3 regions of the Kitasatospora sp. NPDC096204 genome follow, and region 1 is predicted to be linked to each of the others. Evidence: riboswitches for the same ligand, from Rfam matches in the RefSeq annotation. Region 1 holds a riboswitch; each other region holds the start of a gene.
What was found. A riboswitch is a leader RNA that binds a small molecule or an ion and turns the genes downstream of it on or off. The one in region 1 is predicted to bind cyclic di-AMP.
Positions count from the first base shown of each region.

Region 2: another riboswitch for cyclic di-AMP. It lies ahead of ACIQ87_RS24285 (transglycosylase family protein); the one in region 1 lies ahead of ACIQ87_RS36550 (M23 family metallopeptidase).
Region 3: another riboswitch for cyclic di-AMP. It lies ahead of ACIQ87_RS12605 (NlpC/P60 family protein); the one in region 1 lies ahead of ACIQ87_RS36550 (M23 family metallopeptidase).

Region 1 covers NZ_JBIWFT010000053.1:21,237-28,325, reverse strand. Annotated here, with positions in the region: gene ACIQ87_RS36570 (sensor histidine kinase) at 1-185, opposite strand, end outside; gene ACIQ87_RS36565 (TetR/AcrR family transcriptional regulator) at 496-1,062, opposite strand; gene ACIQ87_RS36560 (alpha/beta fold hydrolase) at 1,222-2,103, opposite strand; gene ACIQ87_RS36555 (YiaA/YiaB family inner membrane protein) at 2,193-2,483, opposite strand; cyclic di-AMP (ydaO/yuaA leader) riboswitch at 2,679-2,837, shown strand; gene ACIQ87_RS36550 (M23 family metallopeptidase) at 2,850-3,698, shown strand; gene ACIQ87_RS36545 (hypothetical protein) at 3,759-4,634, opposite strand; gene ACIQ87_RS36540 (GNAT family N-acetyltransferase) at 4,677-5,264, shown strand; gene ACIQ87_RS36535 (sensor domain-containing protein) at 5,378-6,118, shown strand; gene ACIQ87_RS36530 (hypothetical protein) at 6,213-6,959, shown strand; gene ACIQ87_RS36525 (GNAT family N-acetyltransferase) at 6,996-7,089, shown strand, end outside.
Region 2 covers NZ_JBIWFT010000022.1:138,931-146,019, reverse strand. Annotated here, with positions in the region: gene eno (phosphopyruvate hydratase) at 1-990, opposite strand, end outside; gene ACIQ87_RS24285 (transglycosylase family protein) at 1,299-2,192, opposite strand; cyclic di-AMP (ydaO/yuaA leader) riboswitch at 2,198-2,364, opposite strand; gene ACIQ87_RS24280 (cytochrome P450) at 2,585-3,934, opposite strand; gene ACIQ87_RS24275 (SDR family NAD(P)-dependent oxidoreductase) at 4,256-4,678, shown strand; gene ACIQ87_RS24270 (MazG family protein) at 4,683-5,711, opposite strand; gene ACIQ87_RS24265 (protein kinase) at 6,433-7,089, opposite strand, start outside.
Region 3 covers NZ_JBIWFT010000009.1:164,866-171,954, forward strand. Annotated here, with positions in the region: gene ACIQ87_RS12590 (glycosyltransferase 87 family protein) at 1-889, shown strand, start outside; gene ACIQ87_RS12595 (hypothetical protein) at 902-1,933, opposite strand; gene ACIQ87_RS12600 (NlpC/P60 family protein) at 2,113-3,159, opposite strand; gene ACIQ87_RS12605 (NlpC/P60 family protein) at 3,386-4,501, opposite strand; cyclic di-AMP (ydaO/yuaA leader) riboswitch at 4,512-4,665, opposite strand; gene ACIQ87_RS12610 (NlpC/P60 family protein) at 5,003-6,040, opposite strand; gene ACIQ87_RS12615 (NYN domain-containing protein) at 6,242-7,089, opposite strand, start outside.

The sequences.
Region 1 (7,089 bases):
ACGGCGGCGAGGTCGGCGCCGCGGCGGGAGAGTTCGGTGGCCAGCTGTTCCTGGACGGCGGTGAGTTCGCCGTGCAGCCGGTCGGCGCGGCCGCGTTGGGTGACGGACACGGCGCGGTACCGCGCGGCGGCCACGAGGGCGAGGACGGCGAGCACGCCGGTTGCCGTTACGGACCACTGAGTCATCGTCACGCGGCGAATTCTAGGGTGATGATCCTACGAAGGTGTGAACGGATCTCGCCAAGTGACCGGATCTCGTCAATATCGAGTCAATTCGGCGGCAATCGGCACTCGTTCGACCCCGACCCCACCGCCTGACGAGCGGCCCGACCTGCCTGACCGGCACCGGCGGACGGCGTCGGAATCGAGCCGGGTGGCCGGATCGCGTTCCACGGTGTGTGGGGTCTGTGCGCACGGTGTTCGGAAGGGGAGCGGCCGGGTGCGGGAACACCGGCGCCGGTCCGCTCCGGTGCCGTTCCGCTCCGGCGCCGTTCCGCTACGCGGGCCAGGCGCGCAGCCCGGTGGTGAGGGTGGCGATGAGGCGGTCGTGGGTGGTGGTGAGGTCCTCGGCGAGCTGGAAGGCGCCGGCGGTGGTGAGCGAGGCGAAGCCGTGGGCGAGGGAGCGGACGGTGCGGGCGGCGTGGATCGCCTCGGAGCCGTCGAGGCCGTACTCCCGCAGGACGGCGACGATCACGCCGACGAGCCGGGCGGCCGCGCGGGCCAGGTCGTCGTCGGGCTGCGGGGCCTGGGGGAGGGCGTTGTAGCGGTGCGGGTGCTCGGTGGCGTACGCGTGGTAGGCGCGCAGCACGGCGGCGACGGCGTCGTCCCCGCTGCGTCCGACGGCCGCCTCGGCCAGCCGGTCGGCCAGCTCCCCGGTGACCCGGACGGCGATCAGCCGCCGCAGTTCGGCGAGGCCGCCGCTGACGTGCTTGTACAGCGAGGGGGTGGCGACCCCGGCCCGGGCGGCGACGGAGGCCAGGGTGAGGGCCTCGGCGCCCTGCTCGTCGATGAGGGCGAGGGCGTGGTCGACGACCTGGTCGGGGGTCAGTCCTACGCGGGGCATGGGCTCGGGCTCTCCGTACGGGTCGAAGTCGGGTGACGTCGGGCGCTGTCGGGCGGGTGCCGGTGACGTCGGTGGGTCGGGCGGGGTCGGGCGGGGTCGGGCGGGGCCGGGCGGGGCCGGACGGGGCCGGACGGGGCCGGGTGGGGCCGGGGGCGCCGCTCAGCCGAGCTCGGCGAGGAACGGCAGCAGGGCGTCCGCGGTGGCCGCCGGGTTGTCGGCCATCGGGTAGTGCCCGGACCCCTCGATCATCGCCTTCCGCGCGCCGAGCGCGGCGGCCTGCCGGTCGGCGACGAGCTCCGGCTTCGGGAAGTCGGGGTCCTTGCCGCCCATGACCACCAGTGCCGGGCACCGCACCGCGGCCGTCCAGCCGACCGGCGCCGAGTCGCCGTGGACGTAGCCGCGGGTGGCGGTCTTCCGTCCCGGGGTGCGCAGCGCGGCGACCAGCCCGCCCACGTACGCGTCGAAGTCGGCGGGCTTGGCGCCGGGGAAGGCCATCCGGCGCAGGTAGAAGCCCCAGGAGGCCGGCCAGTGGACGAGGGCGGTGCCCATGAGGGCCATGACGCCGCGCATCAGGGCGTTCGGCGGCGGGCTCTCGACGAAGGCGTCGATCAGGACGATCCCGGCGACCCGCTCGGGCGCGTCCCCGGCGGCCTTCACGACCGTCGCCCCGGTGTAGGAGTTGCCGGCGAGGACGGCGCGCTCGATGCCGAGGTGGTCCAGCAGGGCGAGGACGTCGCCGGCGATGGCGGCCGGGCCGTAGTCGTCCCAGCCGATCGAGGATTCGCCGAAGCCCCGCAGGTCCATGGTGACGACCCGGTGGCCGGCGGCGACCAGCAGCGGGCGCAGGTGCCGGTACGCGGCCCGGCTGTCGAGCATGCCCGGGAGCAGGACGACGGGGGTGCCGTTGCCCTGCCGGGTGTCGTCGAAGGCGATCCGGCCGCCGGGGACGGTCAGGTACTGGGTGCTCGGGGTGATGGTGCCGTTCACGGGGTCCTCCTCGGGCCGCCGGTGCGGGGCATCGGCGGTACTGCCGATAGCCATAAAGCTAAGGCTAATAGCCTTAGCCGTCAAGCGGTCTGCGGGCCGGGGGAAGGGGGTGCGGTCGGGCGGGTGCGGTCGGGCGGGTGTGGTCAGGCCCCTTCCACCTTGAACGGGTCGTGCTCGCTGAGCAGCTTCTCCAGCCGGGCCTGGTCCACCCGGGTGACCATCTCGTTGGACTCCTGCCGGTCCCGGACCACTTTCGCCAGCGTGAACGCGGAGGTGACGGTGTAGAGGAGCCCGATCCCCAGGAAGGCCCTGGTCCACCCGCCGACCGGCAGGTAGGCGATCCCGGCGGCGAGGGCGATGCCCGACAGGGCGAAGGAGAGGACGGCCTGGATGTGGTACGCGGCCGTGGTGCGGGTCTGCATCGGTGCGCTCATGGCGTCAGGATGCGGCCGTCCGGCCGGGCCGCACATGAGTAGGGGTACTCAGATGGGGCCGTGCGTGAGGGGCCGTTCGTTGACGTCCGTTCACCTGCCATCGGGCGGCCCGAAACGGATGGCTTGGAATCAGAGCCTCCTAGGATTAACGTTTGATAACGCAGCGCGGTCGTCAACGCCGTACCCAGACGGCACCGTGCGCCGTCGCCTAATCCCGCAGACCCGCCTCCGGGCAGGTCAGGGAGCCGGGGAACCACGTTCCTTGGGGTGAATCGGCGGGGCTCCGGCCCGGCCGTAGGAGACCTTCCTGCTCCGAACCCGTCAGCTAACCCGGTAGGCGCGAAGGAAGGAAAGGAGCGCGCCTCCGTGGCGTCGACGCACACCCCGGCACACCCGGCCGGCCCCGCAGCCGGTACCCAGCTCCTCGACCACCCCGGCACGGACGGCCCCGAGGCCTTCGGCCCGGAGGCATTCGCCGCGGAGGCCGACACCAACCGCCACCGGATGCCGCGTCAGACCCGCGGGGCCTCCCCGCTGCTCGGCGTCACCGCCGTCGCCGCCACGCTGGGCGCCACCGGCTTCGCCTCGGCGACCCCGGCCGCCGCCCCCGCCGTCGAGGTCCCGGACGAGACCCCGGTCGCCCTCGCCGCCGACCCCGGCCTCGCGCTCGCCGCCCGCATCCAGCACCAGGCCGACAGCCAGCGCACCGCCGCCGAGGAGACCGCCCGGGTGCAGGCCGCCCAGGAGGCGGAGGCCAAGGCCGCCGCCAAGGAGGCCGAGGCCAAGCGCGCCGCCGAGGAGGCCGAGCGGGCCAAGGCCGCCGCCCTCACCCTCCCGGTGAACGACTACCGGCTCTCCGCCCACTACGGCCAGAGCGCCCGCTACTGGGCCAACCTGCACACCGGCCTGGACTTCGCCGCCGACACCGGCACCCCCGTCTACGCGCTCGGCCAGGGCACCATCACCTCGGCCGGCTGGGCCGGCTCGTACGGCTACCGGATCGTCGAGACCCTGCCCGACGGCACCGAGATCTGGTACTGCCACCTCTCCTCGATCACCAAGGGCTCCGGCAAGGTCGCCTCCGGCCAGCAGATCGGCAAGGTCGGCGCGACCGGCAACGTCACCGGCCCCCACCTGCACATGGAGGTCCGCCCCGGCGGCGGCGCCCCGGTCGACCCGGAGCCCTGGCTCCAGCAGCGCGGCCTCAACCCCTGACGCACGCGCACCGACGCACCCGCGGGAGGCCCCCGGGCCGGGGGCCTCCCGCGCCGCGTCTCACTCCTCGACGGGCAGCTGCGCCAGGTACGCGTCGATCTCCTCCGGGCCCGGCTCCGGCGCCAGCTCCGGGAACTCCGTCACCAGCAGCCGCGGCAGCCCCGGCACCGTCCAGGCGCCGAACAGGTCGAGCGCCGCGTCCACCGCCGCCTCCTCGAACCTCCCGAAGTCCCCGGCCAGCTCGTCCGGCATCGGCCGGCCCAGCGCGGTCAGCCGCGCCAGGTTGCGGTAGCTGCGCCGCATCAGGCCCTGCTCCAGCAGCCGACGCGCGCCGTCCGTGGCCATGCCCACCGACAGCACCCGGGCCGGGCCCCAGCCCCGCTCGTCCGGCTCGTCCAGCCAGCCGGCCGACGCCAGCGCCTCGAACGCCGCCAGCCGCTCCTCCTCGGCGAACTCCCCGAAGCCGGCCAGCCACTCCCGCACCGCCTCCGGGTCCGTGACGTCCGCCCCGTGCGCGTGCAGCAGCAGCGCGTACAGCCGGGGCCAGGTCACCAGGTCGGCGCGGCGCAGCAGCCCGGTCGCGACCTCTCCCTGCCACTCGGCCTCCTCGTGCAGCCGCTCCTGGCGCTTGGCGTTCAGCCGGCGGGCCGCCCGCTGGTGGTCGACCAGCAGCCGGACGGCGTCGCCGTAGGCGAGCGGGTCCTCCTCGGGCGCGGGTTGGACGTACAGGTGGAGCCGCTCGTGGAGCAGGTGCTCCACCGCGTCGGAGGTCAGTTCGGGCCAGCCGTCGTGCATCCTGCCCTCGCCCAGCTCCAGCAGCGCCAGCACCGCGCGCAGCGGCCCCTCGGCCACCGGCGCGCGGCCCTGCTCGGCCGCCCAGGCGAGCAGGTCGGCGGCCTTGGTGCGCGGGGCGAGCCGCAGGTCTTCGTCGTTCATAGTCCGAACGGTAGCCGCCGGGCGGGGATAGGGTCGGCAGCCATGGTCCCCGTACGACTCACCGGCCCGCGACTGGCCGTCCGCGAGTACCACCACACCGAGGGCGACGTGGACGCGCTGCACGCGCTGCTCGGCGACCCGGAGGTCACCCGGTACCTGCCCTTCGGGCCGAGCGACCGGGAGGACTGCGCCGACCAGGTCGAGCTCTACCTGGAGGAGGCGATGGCCGAGGAGCGGGACACCTACCGGCTCGCCGTCACCAGGCTCGCCGACGCCGAGGAGCCGGACGACGCGACGCCGATCGGGCAGGCCTCGCTCACCCTCGAAGGGCACCGTGCCGCCTGGCTCGGGTGCGTGCTGGCCCGCGGGTGCTGGGGCCGCGGCTACGCGGGCGAGACCGTCGGCCTGCTCTGCGACCTCGCCTTCGGCCCGCTGGACCTGCACCGGCTGGCCGCCCGGGTCGCCGTGGCCAACACGGCCTCCGTCAAGGTGCTCACCGGGCTGGGCTTCCGGCTGGAGGGGCGGCTGCGGCACGACGTGTTCGAGGACGGCGTCTGGTCCGACTCGTACCTCTACTCGCTGCTCGCCGACGAGTGGCCGGGCCCGGCCGTCCGGGCGGAGGGGGGTTAACCCCACCCCGGATCCGCCAGGCCTCCGGATCCCCGCCGGCCGGCCCGTCCGCCAGACTGGACCTCGTCAGCGGGACGAACGACCGACAGTACGAGGGGCCGGGGGCCGGGAGCATGAGCAGCAGCCGCAGCATGGAGGACCGGGGTCGGGATGTCCCGGGCGGTTACGGTGACGACCCGCGCCCTGTCCGGGCCCGCCGGACGCAGCGGCGGCCGGCCCTGTGGCGGGCGCCGTTCTCGGCCTACTACTACCGCGAGGTCGGCTTCGCGCTCAGCGGCCTGCCGGTGGCGATCGCCGGGTTCGCCGCGTCGATCATCCTGTTCTGCCTCGGCCTCGGCACCTTCGTCACCGTCATCGGCCTGCCCGTGCTGGGCGCCCTGACCGGCCTCGCCCGCGGCTTCGGCCGGCTGGAGCGGGCCCGGGTGCGCGGCATGCTGGCCCTGGACGTCCCCGGCCCGGAGCCGGTGCGCCAGGTCCGCCCGGGCGGCTGGGGCGCCGTCACCGCTCGGCTGGCGGACGGGGCCGGCTGGAAGGCGGTGCTGTACCAGGTGGTGATGTTCCCCTGGGCGGTGTTCAGCTTCGCGGTGACGCTGGTGTTCCTGGTGCTCGGCTGGGTCCTGACGCTCTACCCGCTGTACCACTGGGTCTTCCCGACCTACACCCCCTGGAACGGGTACCGGGTGTTCGACTTCACCGACGACGAGGGCATCCGGCACGTGTACGACGTCCAGGCGCCGTGGCAGATCGCCGGACTCGCGGTCCTCGGGCTGGTGCTGGTCTTCCTCACCACCCAGCTGGTCCGCGGCCTGACCAACGTCAACCGGGCCGCCGCCCAGGGCCTGCTCGGCCGCTGACCGCCCAGGCCCCGCCCGGCTCCCCACCCAGGCCCCGCCCGCACCCGGGACGCTTCCGGATGCGGCCGGGGCCGCCGCGTGTTCGGATGGCCGGGTGGCCGCCGCCGGCATTCCCCCCGCGCCCCCGGACGTCCTGGTCACCTCCCGCCCACTGGACGAGTACTGCGCCCTGTTCGGCCTCACCCGGGCTCGGCTCGCCGCCCTGCCGGGGCCGCTGCTGGACTGCCCCGGCGGTGCGGCCGGACTGGCCGCCGAGGCGCGCGAGCTGGGCTGCCGGGTGATCGCCGTCGACCCGGCGTACGCATTGCCGCTGCCGGTGGTCGCGGACCGCGCCCTGGCCGCCCGGGCGGCGATGGCCGCCGCGATGGCCGCCCGCCCGCACCTCTACCCCTCGCCCCGCCCGTACCGGTCCGAGCGCTACCTGCGCAGCTGGGACCGCGCCCGCCGGCTGTTCGCCGCCGACTCGGCCGCCCACCCGCAGCGGTACGTGGCCGCCGAGCTGCCCCGGCTGCCCTTCGCGGACGGCTCGTTCGCGCTCACCCTGAGCGGACACCTGCTCTTCGCCTATCCCGAACTCTTCGGCCCGGCACGCCAGGTGGCCGCACTGGTGGAGCTGGTCCGTGTCACCGCCGCGGACGGCGAGGTCCGGGTCCAGCCGCTGAACGACGGGTACGGCCGCCGCTGCGGCCACCTCGACCGGCTGCGGTACGCGCTCGGCGAGCGCCGGATAGCCAGCGAGGTCCGCCGACTGCCCGGCCCGGTGGACGGCCGCACCTGCCGGGTCCTGGTGCTGCGGGCCGCCGACCGGCGCCGCCGGGCCGCGCTCCGAGTGAGCATGTAATGGTCAGTGTCGGGGTGCGCTCCTATACTCGCCGGCATGAACGAGACCATGATCCGGCGCGCCGACGAGACCGACGCCGACCTGCTCACCGACCTGGTCCAGGCGTCCTCCGCCTACCACGGCGAGTACG
Region 2 (7,089 bases), on a different contig from region 1:
GTTGGCGGTGCCGGTCTCGATGCCGCGGGCCAGGCGGGCCGGGTTGGTGACGAACAGGTCGTCGCCGACCAGCTGGACCTTGTCGCCCAGCTTCTCGGTCATGGCCTTCCAGCCGTCCCAGTCCGACTCGTCCAGCGGGTCCTCGATGGAGACCAGCGGGTAGGCGGCGACCAGCTCGGCGTAGTACTCGATGAGCTCGGCGGCGGTGAGCTCCTTGCCCTCGAAGTGGTAGGCGCCGTCCTCGTAGAACTCGGAGGAGGCGACGTCCAGGGCCAGCGCGACGTCACGGCCGGGCACGTAGCCGGCCTTCTTGATGGCCTCGACGATGAGGTCCAGGGCCTCGCGGTTGGAGTCCAGGTTCGGGGCGAAGCCGCCCTCGTCGCCCAGACCGGTGGACAGGCCGCGCTCCTTCAGCACGCCCTTGAGCGTGTGGTAGACCTCGACGCCCCAGCGGACGGCCTCGGAGAAGGACTCCGCACCGATCGGGGCGATCATGAACTCCTGGATGTCGACGTTGGAGTCGGCGTGCGACCCACCGTTGAGGATGTTCATCATCGGGACCGGCAGGACGTGCGCGTTCGGGCCGCCCAGGTAGCGGAACAGCGGCAGGTCGCTGGCCTCGGAGGCGGCGTGCGCGACGGCCAGCGAGACGCCCAGGATGGCGTTGGCGCCGAGCGAGGACTTGTCCGGGGTGGCGTCCAGGTCCAGCATGGCCTGGTCGATCAGGCGCTGCTCGGTGGCGTCGTAGCCGACCAGCTCCGGGCCGATCTGCTCGATGACGGCCAGGACGGCCTTCTCGACGCCCTTGCCGAAGTAGCGGTTCTTGTCGCCGTCGCGCAGCTCCAGCGCCTCGAAGGCGCCGGTGGAGGCACCCGACGGGACAGCGGCACGACCCGTGCTGCCGTCGTCGAGGCCGACCTCGACCTCGACCGTGGGGTTGCCGCGCGAATCGAGGATCTCACGGGCTACGACGACATCGATGGACGGCACGAGGCATCTCCTTGCGGAAGCAGGGTCCGGTCTGACGGTGGGTGCTGTCAGCAGGACGATTGCGGAGTCGTTACGACCAGAGCCTAACCGCCCGGGCTCCCGGGGCCACCTCCACCTCGGTTCCGTCTCAGCGTGTGGCCCCACTACCCACCGGTAGTTCACCTGCTTGTCCCAGCTTGTCCCACCGGCGCGGGCGAATGCGGACGAAGGGGACCGGTAGGACCGGTCCCCTTCGGACGGCGGGGCGGAGCGGCACCGACGCCGGGTCACGGCGGGGGCGGTGACCGGGGTGACGGCGGTGCGGGGGCTCAGCCGAGGTGCAGCACCTGGCCGGGCATTATCAGGTTCGGGTCGCCGCCGACGGTGGCGTGGTTCTGCTCGTACAGCGCGTTCCAGCCGCCGGACACGCCCTGGGCGGCGGCGATGGTCGACAAGGTGTCCCCGGCGCGGACGGTGTAGTCGTGGCCGGCGGCCTGCGGGGCCTGCTGGGCGGCGCGCGGGGCGTACTGCGGCTGGGCGGCGGCCTGGCCGGCGTACTGCTGGTAGACGCTCTGGTGGCTGGTCCAGTACCAGGCGCCGTTGTTCTGGTACCAGAACACCTTGGCGTCGGCGTCCCAGCCGGCCTTGCCGGAGAAGCCCGGGGTCTGCGGCTGCGCCTGCTGCTGCGGGGCGGCCTGCTGGACCGGCTGCGCGGCGGGCTTCTGCACCGGCTTCTGGGCGGCGGGCTGCTGCGCGGCCGGCTTGGCGGCGGGCTTCGGGGTCTGCTGCTTGGGGGCGGACTGCGGCTTGGCGTCCGAGGAGGTGTCGACCACGGCCGCGGCGCCACCCTTGGTCAGACCCGCCTTCTGGGAGCAGACCGGCCAGGCGCCCGGCCCCTGCGAGGCCAGCACCTTCTCGGCGACCGAGATCTGCTGGGCCTTGCTGGCCTGGTTGGCCTGCGACGCGTAGGCGGTGCCGCCGTACGCCTTCCAGGTGCTGGAGGTGAACTGGAGGCCGCCGTAGAAGCCGTTGCCGGTGTTGATGCTCCAGTTGCCGCCGCTCTCGCACTGGGCGACGGCGTCCCAGGTGGAGGCCGGGGCGGCGGAGGCGCCGGTGGCGGTGAGGAGCGGCATCGCGAGTCCGACGCCGGCCACACCGGCGACGGCGATGGCCTTCTCGGCCTGGGTGCGACGACGGTGACGGCCAGTTCCAACGAACAGCATGAAGAGGTCCCTCTCCGCACGCCTGCGAGGTGAGCTGTCGGGTTCGGACCGGGAGGTGGCCCGGCCGCCGTACGCGGAAACGATTCCGCTCGGGCGGCTTCACCCCAAGCCGTGGGAGACGGCAACAAACCTGGTTCCCCCGCCCCTGCCCAGGGTCTGGTCGGTTTCCCGGGCGCGGCGGGCAGGATTCGGCGTTCCGCGCACGAGGTCCGCAGCTGCGAACTCCAGGGAGAGTAGACAGATCATCAGGACAATCACAAGCTCATATCGTCGATATCACACGACAATTACGGCCCGTGTTCAATCGCCTACCAACGGCGGTGTTATGTCCGGATTGATGGGTGTTCACACCCCCGTCGGCGGGCGATCGGCGACGTCCCGTCAGCGTGATCTCAGCACGTCGGAGGCGTTCGAGGGGCCTGTGGAGGGGTGTGCGGAGAGGCCTGTGGAGGCGTGTGCGGAGAGCGGCTCTCCGGGCTGAATTCCACCGGTAGTTCGCGCAGCCCACGCATGATCAGGCCACCGCGCCAGCGCAGGTCGTCCGGGCTCTGCGCGAGCCGCAGGTCGGGCAGCCGGGAAAGCAGCGTGGCCAGCGCGGCACGCCCCTCCAGCCGGGCGAGCGGAGCGCCGATGCAGTAGTGGATGCCGTGCCCGAAGCCCAGGTGGGGATTGTCCGTCCGGGACAGGTCCAGGGTGTTCTCGGCGGCGAACCTGGCCGGGTCGCGGTCCGCCGCGGCCAGCACCACCAGCACCGGGTCGCCGACCGGGATGTCCACCCCGCCGATGGTCAGCGGACGGGTCGCGAACCGCCAGGTCGCCAGCTCCACCGGCCCGTCGTAGCGCAGGAGTTCCTCGATCCCGGTCTCCAGCAGCGCGCTCTCCCCGCGCGCCACCGACTCCTGCAGCAGCCAGCGCTGCTCCGGGTTGCGCAGCAGCGCGTAGGTGCCGTTGCCGATCAGGTTCACGGTCGTCTCGAAGCCCGCGAACAGGAGGATGAAGGCCATCGCCGCGGCCTCGTTCTCCGTCAGGTGCTCGCCGTGGTCACTGGCCCGGATCAGACCGGAGATCAGGTCGTCCCCGAGGTCCGCGCGCTTGCGGTGGATCAGCTCCAGCAGGTACGCCCGCATCCGCTTCACCGCCCGCCCCACGCCGCCGCGCCGGCCGCCGCCGTGCCGGATCATCATCCCGGCCCAGTCGCGGAAGTCGTCCTGGTCCTCGGCCGGCACCCCGAGCATGTCGCAGATCGCGTAGATGGGGAGCGGGAAGGCGAACTCGTGGATCAGGTCCGCCGAGCCGCGCTGCGCGAAGCCGTCGATCAGCCGGTCGGTGAGCTGCTGCACCCGCGGCTCGAACTCGGCCACCCGGCGCGGCGTGAACGCCTTCGACACCAGGCGGCGCAGCCGGGTGTGGTCCGGCGGGTCGATGTTCAGCAGGTGGGTCATCAGGTCCGCCTGCCGCTCCCCCGGGATGCCCACCCGGCCGGTGCGGTGCGCCTGCTCGCTGTGGTGCGCCGGGTTCTTCGACAGCCGGCTGTCCGCGAGCGCCTGCCGGGCGTCCGCGTACCTGGTCACCAGCCAGGCCTCCACCCCGCTCGGCAGGGTGGTGCGGTGCACCGGGGCGTGCTCGCGCAGCCAGGCGTAGGCGGGGTACGGGTCGGAGGCGAACTCCCAGGTGAACAGCTGCGGGGCGGGGGTGTCGCAGGACGCGGCGGCGGGCCGGGCGGGGTCGGGCTGAGCTGGCATGGACCGACCGTATCCGGTGCGACGGGCGCACCCGCCCTCCGGCGGGCCGCGCCCGTCGGGCGGCGCTCCGCGGCGGCGTCGTGACCGGGGCATGACCGGGCCACGGCCGGCTCATGGACGGGCCGTAGCCGGGCCGTTGACCGTCCGTGGCGGGGTCGTGGACGGTCCGTGGACAGCTCTTGGCCGACTCTTGGCCGCGGGGCGGGCGTGAGCCTGGTCACCTGAGGGGTAATCCCTGTCGCGGAGGGTCAGGACGTGCCTACGATCCTCCGCAGTACGCGTGGGCGCCGGTGCGGTGTCGTCCACAGGGAGGAGCAGGCCATGCGGGTCAGCGGGTCAGTCGTCGTCATCGCGGTCCTCGACGGCGGGTCGGGCGCGGGCCTCGCCCGCCGGTTCTCCGCGGCCGGCGCCGCCGGAATGCTGATCGCCGACCAGTACGTCGGCGTCGCCGAGGACCTCGCCACCGAACTCGACCGGCCGGGCTGCCCCGTCGTCGGCGTCTGCGGCGACATCCGCCGCCCCAGCGACGTCGCCGCCCTCGTGGACACCGCCGAGAAGCACCTCGGGCCGATCGACCTGTTCGCCGTCGCCGGCCCGGGCGGCGAGCGGATCATCTCGCTGGCCGACCTGCCCGACCACCTCGACCTGGAGCGGCTCGCCGAACTCGTCCTCCTCGTCGGCGAGGCCATCGGCGAACTCGTCCCGCCGCAGCGGCGCCCGGAGCACACCGCCACGGCGGCCTGAGCGCCTACTCCCCGTCCGGCTCGAGACCCTCGGCCGCGCGCACCCCGTCCCGGTAACCGCGCGCGGCCGACCGCAGCGCCGCGTCCACGTCCACCCCGGCGTCGTGGGCCCGCTGCACCACCGCGAGCAGCAGTCGGCCCGCCGAGTCGGCGGTCAGCTCGGCGGGCAGCTCGTACGGCTCGTCCGGCATCCCGGTGAACCCGGACCGGCGCACCCGGGACACCAGCTTCGCCGCGTACGCCAGCGCGGGCAGCCCGGCCGGCACGCCGTCCAGCACCGACTCGCGGTCCGCCTTCTCGGCCGCCTTCAGCTGCTCCCAGTTCGCCTCCGCCTCGGTGGCACCCTCGACCTCGACGTTCCCGAACACGTGCGGATGCCGGTACATCAGCTTCTCGACGATGTCCCCGGCCACGTCGTCGACGGTGAACGGGTCGGTCGGGTGCTCCTCGGCGATCCGGGAGTGGAAGAACACCTGGAACAGGACGTCGCCCAGCTCCTCGCGCAGCGTCTGCCGCTCCCCGTCCTCGATCGCCTCGACCAGCTCGTACGCCTCCTCGACCAGGTACTTCACCAGGGTCTCGTGCGTCTGCTCGGCGTCCCAGGGGCAACCGCCCGGGGAGCGCAGCCGGTCCATCACCGTCACCAGGTCCAGCAGCCGCGACCCCGGCAGGTCGTACGAACCGGGCAGCACCTCGATCTCGGGCACCTCACCGGCCCGCTCCACCGCGAGCCGCGCCAGCGCGTCGGTCAGCCCCGGATCCCCGTCCGGGCTGCCCAGCCACACCGTCGGCCCGCCCCCGGCCGGCTGCCCGGTCAGCAGCCGCGCCAACGCGGGCGCCGACCCGGCCGGCACGACCTCCACGCCCACCCCGGCCTGCCGCACCGCCGCCACCTGCGGATGCCCCTCGTCCCCCACCAACACCCGCCCCGCCGACCGCAACGCCTCCCACGCCGGCCACGCCAGCAGCCCGGGAGCCACCCGGTGGGTGGTGGTCAGGAGGATCAACTTCGCGCCCGGAACATTCGTCGTCACACCCCGAACCTACCTCCGCCCCCGGGCACGCCCCCACCAGCGCAGAACGTCGAACCCGCCGACTTCCCACGCCCTCGGTCTCGCCGGCCAGTCCCGCCGCGACACGGGAAGTCGGCCCAGCCGGCTTCCCACTCCGGCCCCCACCCCACCCCGGGCCGACACCTCGACCAAGCCCGCACCCGCACACGAAGCCGAGCCCGCCGACTTCCCCTCCCAGACGCCGCCCTGCTTCTCCGCAAGCCACCAGCACGAAAAGTCGGCCCGGTCGACTTCCTGATCCGAGATGGCGGCGCCCTCCGTCGGGAGTGGAGAGCGGCCGTGGCATGCGCGTTCGGCGACCGGGCTGGCGGGTGGCAGCGCCTGGGACACGTGGAGGCCCAAGGGGGCTGGAGCTGTTCATGGCGATCAGAAGAGGCGCAGGGCCAACGCCCGGAGCCGGCGCGGTGCGCCCGTGCCGAAGGCTCCGAACCGGCACAGCGGCAGCCTCCGTGGCACACACACGTCGTACCAGCCGGGAGGGGCACCGGGGCAACGTCCCGGGACGGGCGCGGGGCGCCCGTGCCGAGGGCGCCCGAACCAGCACGGCAGCAGCGGCAGCCGCCGCGGCACACACAGGGCGTGACAGCCGGAAGAGGCGCAGGAACCAACGCGCCGAGGGCGAGACGGAGGGCCACACCACCACGCCAGGGGTGCCCGTGCCGGGGCCAGGGGGCGGGGTGGGTCAGCGGGGTGTCGGGGGCCAGGGGGTGGAGGTGGGGGTGAGGGTGGAGAGGGTCTGGCGGAGGCGGCGGACGGTGGGGTGGTGGGGGCCGTCGCGGCGTTCGCGGTCGAGGAGGAGGGGGAGCAGCCACTGCCAGGCGTTCTGGGGGTCGCCGGTGGCGGCGAGGTGGAGGCCGATGCGTTCGCGGAGGTCGTAGCTGCGCTCGGGGTCGGTGTCGAGGCCGGATTCGAGGCGGGCGGTGTGGGTGGTGAGGAGGGCCTGGTACTCGGCGAGGGCTTCGGGTCCGTGGCCGAGCCGGTCGAGGCAGATCGCGGCGCGGTAGCGGTGGTCGAGGCCCTGGGGGCCGTGCGGGCCGCCGTCGGCGGTGGCGGCGAGGCGGCGGTATTCGGGGAGGGCCTGCTGGGGGTGGCCCTCGTGCAGGAGGGTGCGGGCGTAGATGGTGCGGATGGTGCGCACCAGGGGCGCGGCGTCGCCGAGTTCGGCCTCGGCCCGGGGCAGCAGGCGGGCGGCGAGGCCGAGCACCTCGGTGTGGCGGCCGGCGTCGACCAGGTCGGAGAGCCGGGCGCATTCGGCGCCGAGGTCCGGGCCCGCGGGGACGGGGGGCGGTGTCGGAGGGGCGGCGGGCGGCATGAGGAAGGGCCGCGGCTCGGAGCGGAC
Region 3 (7,089 bases), on a different contig from region 1:
CCTGCTGGCGCTGATCCGCCGCCCGGCGGTGGGCGGACTGCTGCTGGGCCTGGGCGGCATCGTCAAGATCTGGCCGCTGCTCGGCCTGATCGGCACCCCCTCCGGCCGCCGCACCCGCCGCTCCTGGACGCTGGCGGGGGCCACCGCCGTCTCGATCGGCTTCCTGCTGACGGCCGGGATGAACGGCGCCTTCGAGTTCCTGGCCTTCCAGAAGGACCGCGGCATCGAGGTCGAGTCCCTCGGCGCGCTGCCGCTGCACTTCGCCCGGCTCGCCGGTGCCTGGGACGGCAAGGTCACCATGAACTACGGCTCCCCGGAGATGCTCGGGCCGTGGGTCAGCGTGATCAGCAAGGTGATGCTGGCCGGCACCCTGCTGGGCTTCGCCTGGCTGCTGCTGTGGCGCTACACCTCCAAGCGTCGCAGCGCGGCCACCATGTACGACGCGGCGCTGTGCGCGCTGCTGATCTTCGTGGTGACCAGCCGGGTGATCAGCCCCCAGTACCTGGTCTGGCTGGTCGGCGTCGCGGCGGTCTGCCTGACCGTGCGCAACAGCAGCCAGCGGCCGGTGGCGCTGCTGATCCTGCTCGCCTGCCCGCTCACCCTGGTCGAGTTCCCGACCGTGTTCACCCAGGTCCTGGCCAGCGAGCCCGCGGCGGTCGCCGTACTGGCCGCGCGCAACCTGCTGCTGCTGGCCGCGGCCGTGCTCTCCTGCGTCCGGCTCTGGCGCTCCACCCGCGGCGAGGCGCCGCTGCCGCCCACCGTGGTGCTGGACCGCGAGCCCGCCGCGCTGCCGGCCGCCGGCTACCCGGTGCGCCCCGGCATCGCCTACGAGCAGGACCTGCTGGACGGCATCGACCACCCGGGCGCCCCCGCCCGGCAGCACCGCTGAGCCGGGCGCCCGTCAGCCCTTCAGCGCCGCCACCCGCTCCAGCCAGAGCCGGGTGAACTCCGCCAGCCCGACGCCCAGCTCGCGGCGCATCAGCCGGTCCGTCCGGCGCTCCCGGTCCTCGCCCTGCCCGTCGGCCGCGCCGACGGCCCGGTAGAAGGCGACCAGCCGCTGCGGCCCGTGGGTTCGGGCGATCAGCTCGCAGGCCAGCCAGGACTGCTCGTAGGCCTGGGCGATGCCGTCCGCCCCGGCGGCGAAGTCCCGGTCGACGGGCAGCGCGGCGGGCTGTTTCCCGGCGGCGACGTCCCTGGCCAGCTCGGGGGCGATCTGCTGCGGGCCGCGGCCCGAGTCGCGGTAGGCCGTCCAGTCGGCGACGCCCTCGGAGAGCCACAGCGGGGTCCAGGCCCGGGTGTCGGCCCTGGTGGCGACGTGGGTGGCCTCGTGGGTGATCACCACCTGGCGACCGAAGTCGCTGAGCCGCCCGTACGCCTCCGGGTTGACCAGCACCCGGTCCGCCGGGGTGTGCCAGGGCGCGCCGGGGGCGGCCACGGTGACCGCCGCCATGCCCGTCCAGCCGTCCGGGTCGCCCTCCAGCAGCCGGGCGAACTGCTCCTCGGTGGCGGGCCGCTCCAGCAGCAGCCGCTGCGGCCAGGCGCCGCCCCACACCTCGGTGACGGCGGGCACCGCCCGGTCCGCCACCGCGACCAGCTCGGCCGGGTCGGGGCCGGCGGCCGGCCCGAGCACCAGGCAGTACTCGCCCGGCGCCGACCGCGGCGGCCCGAAGTCCCAGGGCGCGGGCGGTCCGCCCGCACCCTCCTCGCGCTCCACCCGCCAGCCGTCCCCGGCCGGGACCAACTCGATCCGGCGCGGGTACACCACCGGGTACTCGTCGTACCCGGCGATCCGCACCGTCAGGTCGGCGGCCGCGGTCAGCCGTTCCGGCCCGCCGGAGGCGGCGAGCACCAGGTTGCGGTACGCCGCCTCGGCCACCGGCAGCCCGGCCCACGGCGGGGCCGACCGGGCCCGCTCCGCCAGTGCGGCGGCCACCTCGCCGCGCCGGTCCGCCGGGCGCGCCGCGGGCGGCGCCGCCGGGGCGGCCGGGGGCAGTGACAGCTGGGCCAGCCCGCCGGCCGCGAGCAGCAGCGCGCCCCGCCGGGACAGCGCACGGCGGGGACGGGGTATCTCGGCGGGGTCCGCGGGGTCGCCGGAACCGGGCGTCGGGGCGTTCAGAGCCGGACCACCCCGGAGACCGGCATGGCGGTGACGCTCTCGTAGCGGACCTTGGCGCCCGGGCGGGGGGCGTGCACGATCACGCCGCCGCCGGCGTACATGCCGACGTGGTGCATGTCCCGGTAGAAGATCACCAGGTCTCCCGGTCGCGCTTCGGACAGGCTGATCCGCTGCCCGGCGTACGCCTGGGCCTGCGAGGTGCGCGGCAGGGTCACTCCGGCCTGCCGCCAGCTGTAGTACATCAGACCGGAGCAGTCGAAGGCGTGCGGTCCGGTGGCCCCGTAGACGTACGGGGAGCCGATCATCCGCACCGCGGCGGCCAGCGCGGCCGCCCCGCGCTCGGAGGCGGGCGGGGCGGTGCCGAGGTCCAGCCGGTCGGTGCCCCGGGTGGCGCGCTGCTCGGCCTCCCGGGCGTCCTGGGCCGTCATCCGGGCCCGCTCGGCGGCACCCAGGCCGTTCAGCAGCTTCTGCGCCCTGGCGAGCCGCTGCTGGATCTGCTGCTTGGTGTCGGCGAGCGTGCGGCGGGTCTGGTCCAGCTCGGCGAGCTTGCCGGCCGCCTCGGAGCGGCGCTGGTCGAGCCGGCGCTGGCGGGTGACCAGCTCGTGCAGGGTCTCCTGCTGGCGCGCGGCGGCCTGGCCCAGGGTGCGGGCGCGGACCAGGTAGCCCTCCGGGTCGGGCGAGAGGAACAGCTGGGCGGTCTGGGCCAACCCGCCGCCGCGGTACTCGGCCCCGGCCACCGTCGCCAGGTCACCGCGCAGCTCGTTGAGCTGGTCCTGGGCGACGGCGATCTCGCCCTGGAGGATCGTGGTCTCGCCCTGGAGCCGCCGCTGGGCCTCCTGCGCCGCGTTCGCCTTCTCCGAGGCCTGCTCGGCCTCGTCGTACAGCTGCTCGACCTGCGTCCTGACGTCCTGACGGTCGCCCGGGTCCGGGCTGTCCGGCGCGGCCTGGGCGCGGCCTCCGGCGGCCACGCCCAGCGCGGTGGCGGCGGCCGCGGTCAGCACCAGCGCCCGGGTGAGCAGTTGGGAACGACGGTGCACGGGCATGGCGGCAGCGGCTCCAATCCTGCGGCGCGGCCCCGCCGCCGCACCGGGACGGGCGGCCGTAGAGCGGGAGTCCGGTGGCAGACGTTAGCGAGTCCGGGCAAGCGAGTCCAAACCCCTCCCAACCCGAATATTCGACCCCTAATCGGACATCAGCTCGACCCGCCGGAAAAGCCGCAGGCCCGGCCTTCCCTGGGGAAGGCCGGGCCCGGAGGCGTCCGAGCGGGGATCAGACCCGCACGATGCCCGTCAGCGGCATGTTGGTGACGGCCTCGTAGCGCACCGACGCACCCGGCTTGGGGGCGTGCAGCACCTGGCCGTTGCCGGCGTAGATGCCGACGTGGTGGGCGTCGCTGTAGAAGATCAGCAGGTCGCCGGGCTGGGCCTTGGAGAGGTCCGTACCGAGCCGGGTGCCGGCCCCCGCCTGCGCCTGCGAGGTGCGCGGCAGCGACACGCCCGCCTGGTTGAACGCCCAGACCATCAGACCGGAGCAGTCGAAGGAGCCCGGGCCGGTGGCGCCCCAGACGTACGGGCTGCCGACCTTGGACGCGGCGTACGAGAGGGCGGCGGCACCGCGCGAGCTGCCCGCGGCCACGTTCACCGGAGCGGTGGTGGTGGGGGCCGCCAGGTTGCCGCGGCTGTTGTCGCGCGAGGCGCGGTCGGCCTGCTGCTGCTGCGCCTGGGCGGCGTCGGCCTTGGCCCTGGCGTCGGCCGCGGCCTTCTCCTCGGCCTGGCGCAGCGCCTGACGGTCCTGCTCGGTCAGGGTGTTGAGCAGGTCCTGGGCCGCCTTCAGCTTGCCCTGGACCTCGTCCTTGGAGGCCTTCAGCTGCTGGGTGGTCGACTCCAGCTCGGCGAGCTTGCCCTGGGCCTCGTTGCGGTCCTGGTCGAGCTTGCGCTGCTGCTCCTGGAGTTCCTTCAGCTGCCCCTTCTGGGTGCTGCCGGCCTGGTTCAGCGTGCCGGCCTGGCTGAGGAAGGTGTCCGGGCTGGAGGAGAACATCAGCTGGACGGTCGGGGATATGCCCCCGTTGCGGTACTGCTCGCCGGCGATCTCGGCGAGGCCGCCCTGGAGCTCGGTGACCTGGGCCTGCTGACGGGCCACCTGGTCCTGCAGGCCGGAGACCTGCTTCTCCAGCTCCTGCTGCTTGGCCTGGGCGGCGTTGTAGTTCTCGGTCGCGACCTCGGCCTGCTCGTTGAGCTGGTCGACCTGCCCCTTGACCTGTTCCTTGGTCGGCTGCGGGTCCGCGTGGGCACCCTGCGCGGAGAGGACGACGGCCGCCGCGGCGACACCCGTCAGGATCGAGACGCGAGCGCGACCGGCGGGCTTGGGACGACGATGGGACGCCACGAAGGCGGACTCCTTCTTCCTACGTCCGCCTACCGGGTGAGCTGACGGGTTCGGGCCGGAAGCATGCCCTACGACGCCTCACGGCCGTTTCACCGGCCGACCTGGCGCCGATTCACCCCGGAGGAACATGGTTCCCCGGCTCCGCTCCGCAGCGCCCCCGAACACTGGGCTCCCCTGTCGGGCAGTCGCTTCGACCTGCCCCGCTGCCTCGCGAACTCGGCGGTAACCACCGCCGACACCCTGGCTGGGCGATCGACAGTGCGGTGGTTCGGAGCATGACCCTAGTAACTGAACCGTGATCCGTTCAAATCCTTGTCAGAAAAAAGACAGAAGATTACCCAAGTTCTTTTGTGAAAATGACCGATGGTGACCACTGGCACACAGAAGGCTGATCGGTTCTCAGCATGTGGTCACGAAAGGGCGGGAAAGCCGAACGCCACCCCCACGGGGAGGGTGGCGCTTTTCACAGGCCCCCGAGGAGCCCGCGGGCGTGTCGGGCCGTCAGACCCGGCGGATGGTGTTGATCGGCATCGCGTCGGCCTTCATCACCTTCACCACGTCACCGGTGTGCGGCGCGTGGACCACCATGCCGTTGCCGATGTACATCCCGACGTGGTGCATGTCGGAGCCGTAGATCACCAGGTCTCCCGGCTGGGCCTGGTCCAGCGAGGGCACCCGGGTGCCGTAGTGGCCCTGCTCCTGCGAGGTGCGCGGCAGCGAGACGCCCGCCTGCCCGTACGACCAGACCATCAGGCCCGAGCAGTCGAAGGTGGTCGAGCCGGTGGCGCCCCACACGTACGGCGAGCCCTGCTTGCTCATCGCCTTGGCCATCGCCACGGCCGCGTAGCCGCTGGCCGGCGGCAGGCTGCCGAGGTCGACCCGCTCGCTGCCGCGCGAGGCGCGGTCGTCCTGCGCCTGCTGGGCCTTCAGCGCGGCGCGGTCGGCGGCGCTGAGCGAGTTCAGCAGGTCCTGGGCGGTCTTCAGCTTGGTGTTGACGTCCGCCTTGGCCTGGTTGAGGTCCTTGGTGGTGGTGTCCAGCGAGGCCAGCACGGCGGCCGCCTCGGCCTTCTCCTGGTCCAGCCGGCGCTGCTGCTCCAGCAGCCCCTTGAGCGCCTCGGCCTGGCTAGTGCTGGCCTGCTGGACGGTCGAGGCCTTCTCCAGGTAGCCGGACGGGTCGGAGGAGAGCATCAGCTGGACGGACGGGTCGATGCCGCCGGAGCGGTACTGATCCCCCGCCACCTCGGCCAGGCCGCCCTGGAGCTGGGTCATCTGCTCCTGGCTGCGGGCCACCTGGTCCTGCAGCTGGTCGGCCTGCTTGCGCAGCTGGTCGGCCCGCTCCTTGGCGCCGTTGTACTTCTCCGCCGCCTGCTCCTGCTCCTCCTGGAGCTGGTCGATCTGCGCCTTGACGTCCGCCTTGTTCGGCTGCGGCGCGGCGTGCGCGGCCACCTGGGCGGAGAGGGCGACCGCGGTCGCAGCGGCAGCGGTGAGCACGGAGATCCGTGCGCGGCTCGGCTGCTTGGGACGGCGGTGGGAGGCCAAGGGACCGGCTCCTTCTTCCATCGGACTCACCTGATGGGATGAGATTCCCGAAAATAGGTTTGACGCCAGACCTTAGTGAAGATCTATCCGTTGTGCCACTCCCCCGATGGCATGAACTCGGCCACCCCACGCTGACTCCACGGCCCCCTCACCATGCCCCGACACCGCCCCTGACCAGGAATCACACGGAATCGGCCGAGGTCAGGGCCGGGCCAGCCGGTTCAGCAGCAGCACCGACGCCACGGGGCGCGCGCCCGCCTTCCGCACGCCCTCCGCGACCTCCCGGTCGGTGGACACCACCACCACCGGACGGCCCTGCGGCTCGGCCCGCACCAGACGGCGGATCAGCTCGTCGGCCGTCTCCCCGGTCCGGCTGAACCGCACCCGGACCCCGCGCGGTGGCGCCATGATCACCGGGACGTCCAGGTCCTGCCCGTCGAACACACAGGTGACCTCCGCCTGGGTGCGCTGGGCCAGCATCGCCAGCCCGCCCAGCAGCCGGATCCGCTGCTGCTCCAGCGGCAGCGCCGGATAGCCGGTCTTGGTCACGTTGTAGCCGTCCACCACCAGGTGCACCTGGGGGATCGCCAGCAGCTGGTCCAGCAGCGCCGGATCGTCCTCGGCCAGCCCGCGCCGGGCCACGTCGTGCGGCGAGGCCGCCCCCGGCACCACCGCCTCCACCAGGTCCGCCGGGCGGATCTGGGAGACCGGCAGCGCCAGCTCCCGCTGCAGCCCCTGCGCAGACTGCAGCACGGTGTCCAGCAGCAGCCGCAGCCGCATGTCCTCGACGCCGCGCCCCTCGCGGGCCGACCGGCGGCCCTGCTCGGCCGCGGTCTCCAGTTCGGAGAGCCGGTGCCGGAGCCTGCGCGCCTCGGTCTCGGCGGCGCCGCGCTCGGCCGCGGCCTGCGCCTTCAGGGCCTCCAGCTCACCGCTCACCCGGCGGGTCTCGGCCTGCGCCCGGCGGGTGTCGCTCTCCAGCGACCGCACCTTCTTGCGCAGCGACTCGGCCTCCTTGCGGACACCGTCGGACTCGGCGCGCTGCCGGTCCA